Regions from separate parts of the Chryseobacterium subflavum genome, predicted to be linked through region 4. Evidence: riboswitches for the same ligand, from Rfam matches in the RefSeq annotation. Region 4 holds a riboswitch; each other region holds the start of a gene.
The links. Region 4 has a riboswitch for cobalamin ahead of prpB (methylisocitrate lyase). Riboswitches for the same ligand answer to the same signal wherever they lie in the genome.
Positions count from the first base shown of each region.

Region 1: linked by a shared signal. The riboswitch ahead of AC0INN_RS12860 (TonB-dependent receptor plug domain-containing protein) and the one ahead of prpB (methylisocitrate lyase) in region 4 are both predicted to bind cobalamin.
Region 2: linked by a shared signal. The riboswitch ahead of metE (5-methyltetrahydropteroyltriglutamate--homocysteine S-methyltransferase) and the one ahead of prpB (methylisocitrate lyase) in region 4 are both predicted to bind cobalamin.
Region 3: linked by a shared signal. The riboswitch ahead of AC0INN_RS14725 (TonB-dependent receptor plug domain-containing protein) and the one ahead of prpB (methylisocitrate lyase) in region 4 are both predicted to bind cobalamin.

Region 1 covers NZ_JBVTMR010000002.1:786,958-790,171, reverse strand. The annotation lists gene AC0INN_RS12860 (TonB-dependent receptor plug domain-containing protein) at 1-1,593, opposite strand, end outside; cobalamin riboswitch at 1,706-1,889, opposite strand; gene AC0INN_RS12855 (transporter) at 1,990-2,943, opposite strand; gene AC0INN_RS12850 (cytochrome-c peroxidase) at 2,957-3,214, opposite strand, start outside.
Region 2 covers NZ_JBVTMR010000001.1:1,755,483-1,758,696, reverse strand. The annotation lists gene metE (5-methyltetrahydropteroyltriglutamate--homocysteine S-methyltransferase) at 1-1,576, opposite strand, end outside; cobalamin riboswitch at 1,835-2,020, opposite strand; gene AC0INN_RS07740 (Lrp/AsnC family transcriptional regulator) at 2,175-2,636, shown strand; gene AC0INN_RS07735 (Crp/Fnr family transcriptional regulator) at 2,650-3,183, opposite strand; gene AC0INN_RS07730 (VOC family protein) at 3,197-3,214, opposite strand, start outside.
Region 3 covers NZ_JBVTMR010000003.1:273,762-276,975, forward strand. The annotation lists gene namA (NADPH dehydrogenase NamA) at 1-314, opposite strand, end outside; gene AC0INN_RS14720 (cytidine deaminase) at 422-904, shown strand; cobalamin riboswitch at 1,010-1,185, shown strand; gene AC0INN_RS14725 (TonB-dependent receptor plug domain-containing protein) at 1,219-3,066, shown strand; gene AC0INN_RS14730 (DUF5074 domain-containing protein) at 3,078-3,214, shown strand, end outside.
Region 4 covers NZ_JBVTMR010000001.1:147,461-150,674, reverse strand. The annotation lists gene prpC (bifunctional 2-methylcitrate synthase/citrate synthase) at 1-497, opposite strand, end outside; gene prpB (methylisocitrate lyase) at 490-1,398, opposite strand; cobalamin riboswitch at 1,804-1,996, opposite strand; gene AC0INN_RS00700 (aminotransferase-like domain-containing protein) at 2,262-3,214, opposite strand, start outside.

The sequences.
Region 1 (3,214 bases), on a different contig from region 4:
GATATGAACATCTCCAAGATTCGTCATCATCCATCTGAAAAGATTGGTTGTGGGCACTGCAATGATCTTATTTTCCACTTTGTTATAATACCCGTCTGCCTTGAAGTAAATACTTTTCAGAACCTGATGGTTATAAGTCTTCTGATAAGTAAAACCTACGTCATATTGATTGGTAAATTCAGGTTTAAGAAAAACATTCCCGATCATGGTATAGTACAGGTCATTGAAAGTCGGCATTCTAAAAATCCTTTTATAAAATGCTCTCACTGTTAAATTCTTAAAGGCCAGTGGCTGGTAACTCAAAAATGCAGAGGGTGTCCATTCACTCTTATCCGGCGACTTGGAATTACGTTCAACATTCTCCCGAATAAAAGTGCCTAAAACACTTCCAAGAAACTTAAACCGGTTCCATTGGTAAGTGGTTGCAAAAGCAACCAATGAGGTATAACGCGTGGGAAATGAGAAAAGCTTAAGATCGGAATCCAGATTATTATACTGGAAATCAACATTAGCACTAACATCCCAGTTTGGTGTAATTGAGTAAATATTGGAAGATGATAAATATAATTCTCTCTGGATATATGTATTATCCGTTTTTAAAGCCGTTTCAGCTACATTTACCGTATCCATATACCGGGTATAGTCGTAGGCAAATTTAGCTTTGAGCTGAGTCTCAAATTTTGGAAATATTTTTTTCCTTAGGTGAGCCTGAACAAAATAATTTCTATCAAGTAATTTTTGTCCTTTCGGATCAAAACCATTATTCACAATTGCTGAGGGAATCCCACGATCTGAAATATATCCGTAGCCCCGGACATTCCAGTCTCCATTATTCAGATTTCCCTGCAGGCTGGTCTCAAATCTTTTGGCAGTAATATAAGAATCATATCTTGTTGCAATTGTATCATTGGCTATAGTACCATCGGGGTGTTTTTTCTGGTATTTGTATTTATATTGTCCGTCACTCTGTATAAATTCGGAGCTGAAACTTGCGGAAATTTTATCTGAAAGCTTTTGCTCCAATCGAAATGACGGGTTGAAAAGATCGATTGAACTGTTTTTTATTCTAAGTACAAGATTCGTTTTTTTATTTCCGGAAAAATAAGGAGTCTTGGGTTGGAGATAAATTGAGCCGGAAGATCCAAAATCTTTTGCAGGCTGAAAGATCTCACTTTTCTGTCCGTTGTATAATGAAATTTCTCCGATATCATCCAGCGAAAACTTTCCCAGATCGATGACCCCGTTTTGTGCGTTTCCCAATTGAATCCCATCATAGAAAACACCGACATGCTGGCTACCCATGCTTCGGATATTAACCGTTTTCAATCCGCCAATTCCACCGTAATCCTTGATCTGTACTCCCGAAAAATAGCGTAATGCATCGGCTACGGACTGGCTGTTCAACCTTTCCAGCTGTTCTCCTGAAAGAGTTTGAGCGGGAAGAATTTCTTTAAAATCTTTTTTATAAATGGTAACCGGAAGGATCCCTTTTTCCTTTATACTATCTCTTGACTGAGAAAAATAAAGCTGGTTAATTAGCACAAGGATTGTGATAATTATTTTTTTAGTTGTAAAAGTAAATTTCGGTTCCATTAGCTCATTGAGAATAATCTTGACACTAATGGATATAAGAAAGCAGCAATAACATTGTACAGCCATAGCTGCACAGAAGCATTGTTGTCCTTAGCTTTATTCCACGAAAGCATCAAACTTAAATCTTCTGGCAGGTCTTCTGACTTACTCCATTTTTGAAATCCTTCCCATTAAAAACAGTGGATATATACATCAAAAATTTTGGTTTAGAGTTTACAGCAGCGGGTCTGTTCCGGATTTACACCGGATTCCCTTTTAAAAGCCTTTTACAGCTCACCAGATTCCGGCAAAGATAGAAAATTCTTCTTAGAAACAATATTATACTTAATAAAATGATTTTCAACAGAATAAAAACAAACATTCCGTTACATGAGTAACGGAATGTTCATTTGATTTTTATATCCCAAAGTTAATAAACACACTGAATCTGGATTTAGCTTCAATGTTTCCACCCGCTAGGTTTGAATAGGCAGGAAGCATCAGTTCACTACCCAGGCTCCATTTACTATAGGAAAGTTCAAAGCCTAATTTTCCATATAAAGCACTTCCGGCAGTATCCGGTAAGGCTTCATCAAATTGCTTATTCCTATCATATACTTCTCCCTGTAATCCGGCTTTCCCGGAAAAGATCATTTTTTTGTCCGCATAAAGCTGATAAAATCCGGTAGCTGCATAGTTCCATTGGTTTCCAAACTGATAATACTTCTTATTTTCACCTTTAACAGTATAATCCGTATTAACAATTACCGCAACTTTGTTCTTTTGGTATTTATAATTCACAACCATCTGATAATCCCAGCTTCCTGTTCCCAATTGGAAACTCGGATTCACTCCCGTAATTCCTTTTTCATCAAATCTTCCTAACGGAACTTTTATTCCTAATCCTCCATTTAATTGGTGAGATGCATCTTTAGAATTGATCAGCTGATAAATACCCATTACATTCAGATCCCCTATTCCATTAATTCTGATGTCTCCCTGCATTGTTTTTTTTTCATGAAACTGAAAAGGGAGACTCACGTAAGCACTCAGCTTTTTCGTAATGGGAACTTTTCCCCATAACTGGATGGTATTGAAGTACTGATCCTGGGTGAGATCATTCACAAAAAGGTTTTCTTTGGCTTTATAATGCTGTGCAAAATATTTTATTCCTATAAATTGAGGATTAAGCAAAGACTCAAATCCTGATGATCCATTTCCTGCAGCACAGCCACAAGCATCACAATCATCATCAAAAAATTTGCTGGGGTTAAAGCTATTTTCAGGAATATACAAACTGTCTCTTATGGGTTCTGCATAGGCTATTTGGCATAAAAATAAACCCAATACTATTAAAAAAATGTTTTTCATGTTTGATTAAAATTTATTCTGAGAATTTTGGGTTGGTAACAAAGTCTTTATCAGATAGAGTTTTCAGGAAAGCAATAATGGACTGCTTCTCCGCATTGTTCATCGTGAGTCCGATATGTCCGTTTTGTTTAAGCAGCGGATCAAGGTTAGGATTGTCCTCTACATTATCCGAGTAAAAATTAAGAACAGCATCCAGGGTATAGAATCTCCCGTCATGCATATAAGGTGCTGTATATTCCACATTCCTTAAGCTGGGTACCCGGAATTTCAT
Region 2 (3,214 bases), 1.6 Mb from region 4:
AGCGGCTTCCGTAGCTTTGAACCCATCCGTTTTGAGTAAATGCAAATCCTGCGAGCTGTTCCCCAAAATACTCGACCATATCGTTGCGTTCAAATTCTCCATGTACCAATACATCAATTCCGATTTCCTCTTGCCATTGGATGGTTCTCTGTGTTTCTTCTTTAAGCAGCTGATCATATTTCTGGGCGGTAAGATCTCCTTTCTTGAATTGAGCTCTCCAGCTTCTTACTTCTTTGGTTTGAGGAAAGGACCCAATTGTTGTTGTTGGAAATAAAGGAAGCTCCAATGCGTTCTGCTGTGCTTCTTTTCTCACATTAAAAGGACTGTTTCTCTGTGCGTCACTTTCTGTAGTTACGGTAACACGGTTTTTCACATCCTGATTGTGAATTAGTGTTGAAACTTTTCGGTTTTCAATAGCTTTTTTATTTTCAGCTAATTCCTGTAAAGTATTGTAATCCGGGTTTTCTGAAGCTAATTTTTTTAAGGTAACAATTTCATAAACTTTTTGCCTGGCGAAAGCCATCCATTGTTTGATCTCCGGAGATAGTATATTTTCATTTTTCTCCAGGTCAAGATCGAAAGGAGAATGAAGTAATGAACATGACGGTGCAATGAAAACTCTTTCAGAACCTAATGCTGCAATAGCTTTTTTGATGAAAACCAGAGACTGATTGAAATCGTTTTTCCAGATATTTCTTCCGTCTACGACTCCTAATGAGAGGATTAATGTTTCAGGAATTGCATTGATGACCTCATCCAATTGTTCCGGGGCTCTTACCAGATCAATGTGTAGTGCATCAACAGGTAGAGTAGTGGCCAATGAAAGGTTATCTTTTAACCCATCAAAATAGGTGGTCACAATAAATTTAAGGTTCGGAAACTGTTTGGCAATTTCAGCATAAATGTTCTGGTAAACTTCTTTTGCTTTCTGATCAAGGTCTAGTGCTAAAAACGGCTCATCCAGCTGAATCCATTCTGCTCCGTTGTTTTCAAGCTCTTTTAAGATCTCAACGTAAACCGGAAGCAGATTTTGTGCTAAATCCAATTTATCAAAACCTTCTTCTTTTTCTTTTCCTAATAATAAATAGGTTACCAATCCAAGGATAACAGGCTTTGTATGAATTCCTGCTTCCTTCGCTTCAATAAACTCATTAACGATTTTATGGGAGAATAATTTGAATTGCTGATCTTTTTGGAATTCTGGAACGATATAATGATAATTGGTATCAAACCATTTTGTCATTTCCATGGCTGTAATATCGTGCCCTTCTTTCTGATAACCTCTGGCCATAGCAAAGTAAAGATCTAGCTCATTTGGTGTAATATCCTGATAACGGGAAGGAATAGCTCCAACAGACAATGTCATGTCCAATACCTGATCATAAAAAGAAAAGTCATTGGATGGAATCAGATCAATTCCGGCTTCTTGTTGTAGTTCCCAGTTTTGCTTTCTGATCTTTTTTCCTGCCTCTAAAAGTTCCTGTAACGATGTTTTACCTGCCCAATATAGTTCGCAGGCTTTTTTAAGTTCTCTGTTGCTACCGATTCGCGGATAGCCAAGGATGTGTGTTTGCATTTTCTTTAAACTTTTAATTAAATTTTGGTTTTAAAAGTTCTTATAATGCTTCATAACGCAATCGGGAAATAGTTTTTAGCAATAGAGAAGATACAATATAGACGTAATTTTCCCAGTGAAGAGTAGATTGTTAGGTAACCTGAAATTAATTTTCATAAAAAACATTACGTTTAAACTCAAATAAATTCTGAGTTAAAACCCAATCCAATACGTTCAAAAGTATCATCTGTATGACCAAAAGCTTCAGACCGCGAAAGCATTGTCAATTCGGGACAGGCAGGTCTCCTGACTTGTAACAGTTTTTGTCATCCTTCCCGCTTGTGGCAGTGGATATTCAGGGACAAAAACCTCTGTTGTGTTACTTACAGTTGCGCGACAGCTCGTGATTTTCACACGATTCCCTATTAATCTACCTTAAGTAAAACCTTTTCCGTTTGATGAAGTATGTTAAAGAACAAAATAGGGTGTAAAGGTATTAATTTAAGATGTTTAATTGGCTTAAATGCAAAAATTAAGTATATTGTTTTGTTTAAATTGAATTTGTAAGTTATTTATTCTGTAAATTTGGAAATATAAATCGAAAAAAGAATATTATCCTGTGGAAAGACTAGACGATAAAGACCTTCAATTGTTAAGAATCCTTCAAAAAAATGCAAAATTGACCGTTAAAGAATTGGCAAAGGAAATTAACCTTTCTCCATCTCCTGTTTTTGAGCGTGTTAAAAGGTTGGAGCAGGAGGGTTATATCAAACATTATGCGGCTGTCCTGGAAGCCGAGAAACTGAATCGTGGTTTTACAGTTTTCTGTCAGGTTAAATTAAAGATCCACGACAGGTCTGTGGGAAATGAGTTTGTACAGGAAATTACACTGATAGACGAAGTGGCGGAATGCTATAATATTTCAGGCGATTTTGATTTCCTTCTCAAAGTTCAGGTACGCGATATGAAACACTACCAGGATTTTGTATTTAATAAATTAGGTTCCGTCGACTCGATAGGAAGCACACACAGTACTTTTGTAATGGCAGAAGTGAAGAATAACCATGGAGTTACTATATAGAGCAGATCTCTTACTAGATTTTTTTTCCTCTGATCCTGCTTAATGATACAGAAGTGATACCAAGATAAGATGCAATATAATACTGAGGAACCCGGCGGAAAATCTCGGGGGATTGCTTTATAAGCTCATTATATCTTTCCTCTGCAGAATCTTTTATACGGGAAATAAAGAGCTTCTGATATTTAAGTAAGCGTTCCTGTAGATAGCTGTAATAAAGTTCCTTGCTGTCCGGATTATTTTCAATTATTTGTCTGAAATCCTCAATAGAAGTGCTATATACAGTACAGGGTTCTATCGTTTCGATATTATAAATACTTGGAGAATTATAAAACAGACTTTCCCACGACGAAATAAAGTTTCCTTCAAACAAAAATTGAAATGTAATTTCCTTACCGTCATTATTAAGCCAACCTCTGGCAACTCCTTTTTTGAGATAGTAAAATTTACGCGCCATCTTACCTTCTTCCGTTAGCAAGGTTTTGTTGGGTAATTCTTCCTGTTCGAAATTACTAAGGATTTTAGCCAAGGCGTTTTTATCTGGGGACATGCTCAAGAAGATTTTAAATATAATTACTCAC
Region 3 (3,214 bases), on a different contig from region 4:
TTTCTTCCGGCATGTGCCAGCTGGATTCCGATTTTACTCTCAGAATTGGAGTGGACAAAGTTGACAATCTGCTGAAGTTTTTCAGCCTGTTCGTCATTCCATATTCCCATACATTTATTAGTGATCCTTCCCCGGGGTTCAACACCCGTTGCTTCAATCATTATCAGTCCGGTACCACCTTGTGATCTGCTTCCGTAATGTACGAAATGAAAGTCATTAGCCATTCCGTTTTCACTTGAATACATACACATAGGTGACATAACCCATCGGTTAGAGAGTTTAATATTTCTGAATTGTATCGGAGTATATAACATTGTCTATTAATTTTTGAATTTTACTAATGAAGAGGAAATAATCCCGGGTTGCCCACGTGATTAAAAAGAACTAATTTTACCTCCCCTTTTTAGGCTCCAATAAATATATGAAAAAAGATATACAGATCGGCTACGAATATTTTAAAAATAGCTCTGAACTGAACGATATAGAAAAAAAACTTTTCGAAAGAGCAAAACAAGCCCGCGAAAATGCTTATGCCCCTTATTCCCAATTTTTGGTCGGGTGCTCCGTATTACTTGAAAACGGAGAAATATTTTCCGGTAACAATCAGGAAAATGCAGCTTTTCCATCCGGACTTTGTGCTGAAAGAACAGCTCTATTCTGGATAGGTGCAAATTTCCCTGAGGAAAAGATCAAAAAGATTTTTATCGTAGGAGGCCCTAAAGAATCTTCTGAAAAAACACCACCGATTCCCCCGTGTGGCGCCTGCAGACAAAGTCTTATTGAATACGAAACAAAACAAAAAGAAAATATTGATCTTTATTTTTCCAGTATGAATGACGAAATCGTTAAGGTAAATTCGATTAAAGATCTATTGCCATTTTACTTTGACTCGACGTTCTTGTAATCGTGAAACTCTCAATTCTGAGGTTCTGGGAATCGTTATTTTTTCTGCAGACCATTGTTTTGATTACAAATTAACAGATACGACTGAGATTTCTTTTTAAAAACTTATCTTTGCAAAAATTTTGGTTTTCAAGCTATTGAAATAATAGGGAATTGGGTGAAAATCCCAGACTGTCCCCGCAACTGTAGATCGCAATTAAAATTTCTATAAGAAACCACTGTGAAAACGGGAAGGTATAGAAATGCGAAAGTCAGGAGACCTGCCAAAATGATAATATCAAAAATATATTGCTTTCGGTGGAAAAGTAAAATAGTATGAAAAAAACCTTAGTACTGCTTTTATCGTTATCTGCTTATTTTCTTTGTCTGGGACAAGAGAAAGCAATCGATACCGTTTATATTTTTGACAACCAGATGAACAAGGTAAAACTTTTTCATAAGGTTACTCCAATTACTCCTCAGGATGCTGAAAAGAATTCCACGAATCTTTCAGAACTTTTACGTTTCCAATCCAGTATTTATATCAAGGAAAACGGACGAGGTGCAGTTTCTTCGCCTTCGTTCAGAGGAACCTCTGCTCCACAGACAGCCTTTGTTTGGAATGGAATCAATATCAATTCGATATTTCTTGGTCAGGGAGACATTAATAATATTCCTCTTTTCGGATATGATGAGATCGGAGTGAAAGCCGGTGGCGGAAGTGTAATATACGGGAGTGGTGCAATCGGCGGGAGTATACATCTCAATAATAATCTGGGTTTCAATAAAAGTTTTAAAGCCTCCCTGTATTCTGAGGGTGGATCATTTGGTACTTTTAATAATTTCGGAACGGCCTCCTACAGCAATGAAAAGCTGAGTTTTAAAGTCTCAGGAAATCATTCGATCAGTCAGAATGATTATAAAGTCGAAGAAAAAAACTATATTAATAGAAACGGCAAATACTTTAACAGTACCTTTAATGTTGGAATCTCCTATAAAATTGCGAGACATCAGACGATCTCATGGCAAAGTCAGTTTTTTGACTCGACACAGAATTATCCGATTTTTGTAGAGAATGGCAACCGTACAAAATACGAGACACAAAGCACCAGAAGCTTACTTTCCTGGGATATTACTAAAAATAAATTTTCAAATAGCTTAAAAGCTGCTTACACAGAAGAAAATTTCCAATATTTTGGCAATTACAATGCTCCGAAGACCAGTGGTTCAACAGGGAAAAATTATATCTTTAAAAATGATTTTAATTATTTCATCGTACCTGAACTTAATGTCAACATCATCACCGAATTCCAGGTAAACAAAGGTGAGGGGTATCAGCCTGATCTCCAAGGTGTAAAAACTGAAGGAATTGGTAATGTAAGTAGAAATGTAGGCTCTTTAGCGGGGTTAATACGATATTTTCCGACGAAAGATCTGCGTTTTGAAGCTGGTGTTAAAAAGGATTTTGTAGAGAATATAAGTTCGCCATTGCTTTACTCATTCTCGGGAAAATGGAGTCCGGTACAATGGTATAATCTTGGAGTAAATGTATCCAGAAATTTCAGATTTCCAACATTCAATGATCTGTATTGGAATCCCGGAGGAAATCCAAACCTAAAACCGGAAAGGTCTTACCAGATGGATATGGACCATGAGTTTAAATGGGGTAATATTAAACTTGCATTAAGTCCGTATTATCTTTATATATCGGATAATATAGTGTGGTTGCCGACAGCTTACGGATATTGGTCCCCAGTTAATATCAATAAAGTGAAGTCTTATGGTTTAGAATCACAGATTACTTTTGATAAACAGCTTAAAGAACACCATTTTAGATTTAATATAGGATATACACTTGCAAAATCCATCAATCAGGAAACTAAAAAGCAAATGATGTATGTCCCTCTCCATAAGGTTTTTGGAAATTTTGATTATCAGTATTCTTTCCTAAAACTTTATGTTCAGGGAGTTTTTAATGGTCTTACATACACTACAACAGATGAAAAAAGAGAAGATGCTATAGATTCTTATTTCGTCATGAACACGGGTGTATCAGCAACGATCTTAAAAAAATATGTCTTAGGTTTTAAAATCAATAATTTAACCAATACTGTTTATGAAACGGTGTCTTATTATCCGATGCCAAAACGTAATTACAGTATTTCCGCAACGATAAATTTTTAATAAAAAATAACATGAAAATAACTAGACTTTTACAACTTTTATTTGCTGTAGTACTACTTTTCAATATTTCCTGTAGTACTGATAGCGATAATACTTTGCCTGTAGTAACTTATGAAAACGGATATTTAATTTCGAACGAAGGAAATTT
Region 4 (3,214 bases):
AAATGGCCTCCAATAGTATCATCATCAGTTTCTACATCAATCTCTTTTCCGTTATGCGTATAATGATACCAATACAAAAGTCCGGAACTGAATGATGCCAGTAATTTGTCTGCAATATCCCTTGCTCCCGCCACATTATGATCGTCTTTTTCAGGCTGAATACTTCCAATTGCTGAAACCATGGAGCGCATTACATCCATCGGATGGGCAGCTGCAGGAATACTTTTCAGGATATTTCTTACAGAATGTGGTAATCCTCTCAATGATTTCAATTTGGCTTTATAGTTTTTTAACTGGGCTCCTGTTGGTAGCTGTCCGTAAATAAGAAGATAGGCTACCTCCTCAAATTCTGCTTTTTCTGCGAGGTCCAAAATGTCATAACCTCTGTAATGGAGATCATTTCCACTTTTTCCTACACTGCAAAGTGCAGTATTACCTGCGGCAACCCCGGAAAGCGCTACACTTTTCTTAGGCTTAAATGTTGGTTCGTTATTCATTGACATTCTTGTTCTGTTTAAATAGGTTATCTAATTTTTGTTCGTAATCATGGTATCCAATACTTTTGTAAAGCTCTTCCCGGGTCTGCATGGTATCAATTACATGAGCCTGGGTTCCATCTTTCCGGATATGCTCGTAAACATTCAGTGCTGCCTTATTTGCCGCCCGGAAAGCAGAAAGGGGATATAAAATCAAACCGACTCCCGCATCTTTCAGTTCATCAGCAGTATACATTTTAATCATTCCGAATTCTGTAATATTGGCCAGTACAGGAATACCTGTAGCGTCTACAAACTTTTGATAATAGCTTAAATCAGGAACAGCCTCCGCAAAGATGAAATCTGCTCCGGCTTCTTTATAGGCAACAGCCCTTTCCAATGTTTTTTCAAGCCCTTCATTGGCAAAAGCATCAGTACGTGCCCCGATCACAAAATTTTCATCCGTCCGAGCATCAACAGCAGCCTTCAAACGGTCTACCATTTCCTCTTTGCTTACCACTTCTTTACCTGGACGGTGCCCACAACGTTTCGCTCCCACCTGGTCTTCAATATGCAAAGCACCTGCTCCGGCTTTAATTAATGATTTTACAGTTCTTGCTACGTTGAATGCCGAAGGACCAAACCCCGTATCTACATCCACCAATAGAGGTAAATCACATACATTGGTTATTCGTTGAATATCGATCAGAACATCCTCAAGGGTCGTAATTCCCAGATCCGGAATTCCCAACGATCCTGCAGCAACTCCTCCTCCGGAAAGATAAATAGCATTGAATCCTGCTTGCTGCGCCAGCAATGCATGATTGGCATTGATAGCCCCGACAATCTGAAGAGGGTTTTCTTTTTGCATCGTCTCCCGGAAACGTAATCCGGCAGACTCTAGACTTACATTTTTACTCATCTTTAATATTATTGTTCGTTTTGATGTATTTTAACTCACATTCTTCCAACAATTTAAAGAAAGATTATTCTTTAAATGATTAAAATAATTAAACGACCTATAAACCTTAATGAATGGTTGAACAGCCTCATTACATTTTCATGTAATAACAATCCGGTCAAAGATTGCTGCCATCAGCCTGTAATGCTTATAAATCAATATAAAAGGTGCTGATAAAACTTCACAATACTTTGTAAAAGAGAAAATTATGGAAAGGGACTAATACGAGCAAGCTGTAGAAATGATACAGCCCTGAAAAGCAAAACCTGTAAACCATTTCTTAAAAATGATAATGTACACAAAAAGATATCGGGCACTGTTATCACATCGTATCATACCTGACTATAAGCTTCAGATCGCGAAAGCATCGTCAATTCGAAATAGGCAGGTCTCCTGACTTGTAACAATTTTTATCGTCCTTCCCATTCAAAAAAAGAACAGTGAACCCTGATTGATAAAAACCTTTTGAGTGTTACTTACAGTTGCGCGACAGTTCGTGATTCACACACGATTCCCTTTTAATTCACAGCTAAGTGTAACCAATTCCGGTTGATAAAGAAGTATAAATGAACTCCTTGGTGGTAAATATAGGTATTTTATTGAAACACGAAAATAATTATTTACGAACAACAGTTAGGAATTCGTAATTCTTTGAAAATAGGCATTATAAATATATTTTCAATTTTCAAAATCATAATTAAAATGATCTTGATTATGTAAAAATCACTTGCAAAAAAATCCGACAAACACGATTATTGAGAAAAGCATATGCTCTCAATATGAAAATATGATTCTGAATTAACAGATAAAAGCCTGAAAAACACTCACAATATCTGTTTCAAATTCTCACCTATATTTTGCAAAGCCAACAGGCTATGGGATGTGATACGTTCTGCAAAAATAATCCTGAAATGGTACCTGAACTGATCGGTAAGGCTAAAAATTTCTCCGGGAGTAAATAATATTCTTTGCTGTTCGCAATAAGCGTAAAATTTCTCCATATCCACTCCTTCAGGCAAACTTCCCCAAATGCTGTATCCACCCTGAGGATCTTCAAAATAAGCCCCATCCGGAAAATGGCTTTTTAATATCTCTAACACATCTTTGGCCTGCTTATATAGCTGTTTACGAAATGAACGCAAATGTTTATCATAGCTATGGTCTTCAAGCAGTTTAATGACCAGTTCCTGATATACCGGAGCAACAGATCTTCCTAAGGCAAACCTGGTTCTCTCTGCTTCCGCATGGAATTTTCCCGAATGCATCCATCCCAGGCGAATACCGGGAGCCAATGTTTTGGAAAAAGAAGAAAAAGTTATTACCCAACCACCGGTATCAAAACTCCCGATCCCCGAAGGTCTCTCATTGCCAAAATAAAGGTCTCCGTAAATATCATTTTCGATAATCGGAAACTCATATTCTTCCGCAATGGAAAGCAGTTCTTTTTTTACAGTTTCCGACATCAGAATTCCTGTAGGATTGTGAAAATTAGGTGTAACTACAAGAGATCTGATATCATGATCCGCGCATATCTTTTTTAAATATGCCGTATCAAAACCATTTCTATCCCGGACAGGAATTTCTATGACTTTAAGTTTCAGATTGGCAATTACTTCCAAAACAGAAAAAACGCACGGACTTTCAACAGCAATGAGGTCACCGGCATTCGTCACAGATGCCAGGGCAATGTAAAGTGCCTGCAATGCTCCATCAGTAATGATTAATTTTTCAGGATGCAATGTGTATCCATATTGAGAAGTACGTTTAGCGATAAGAT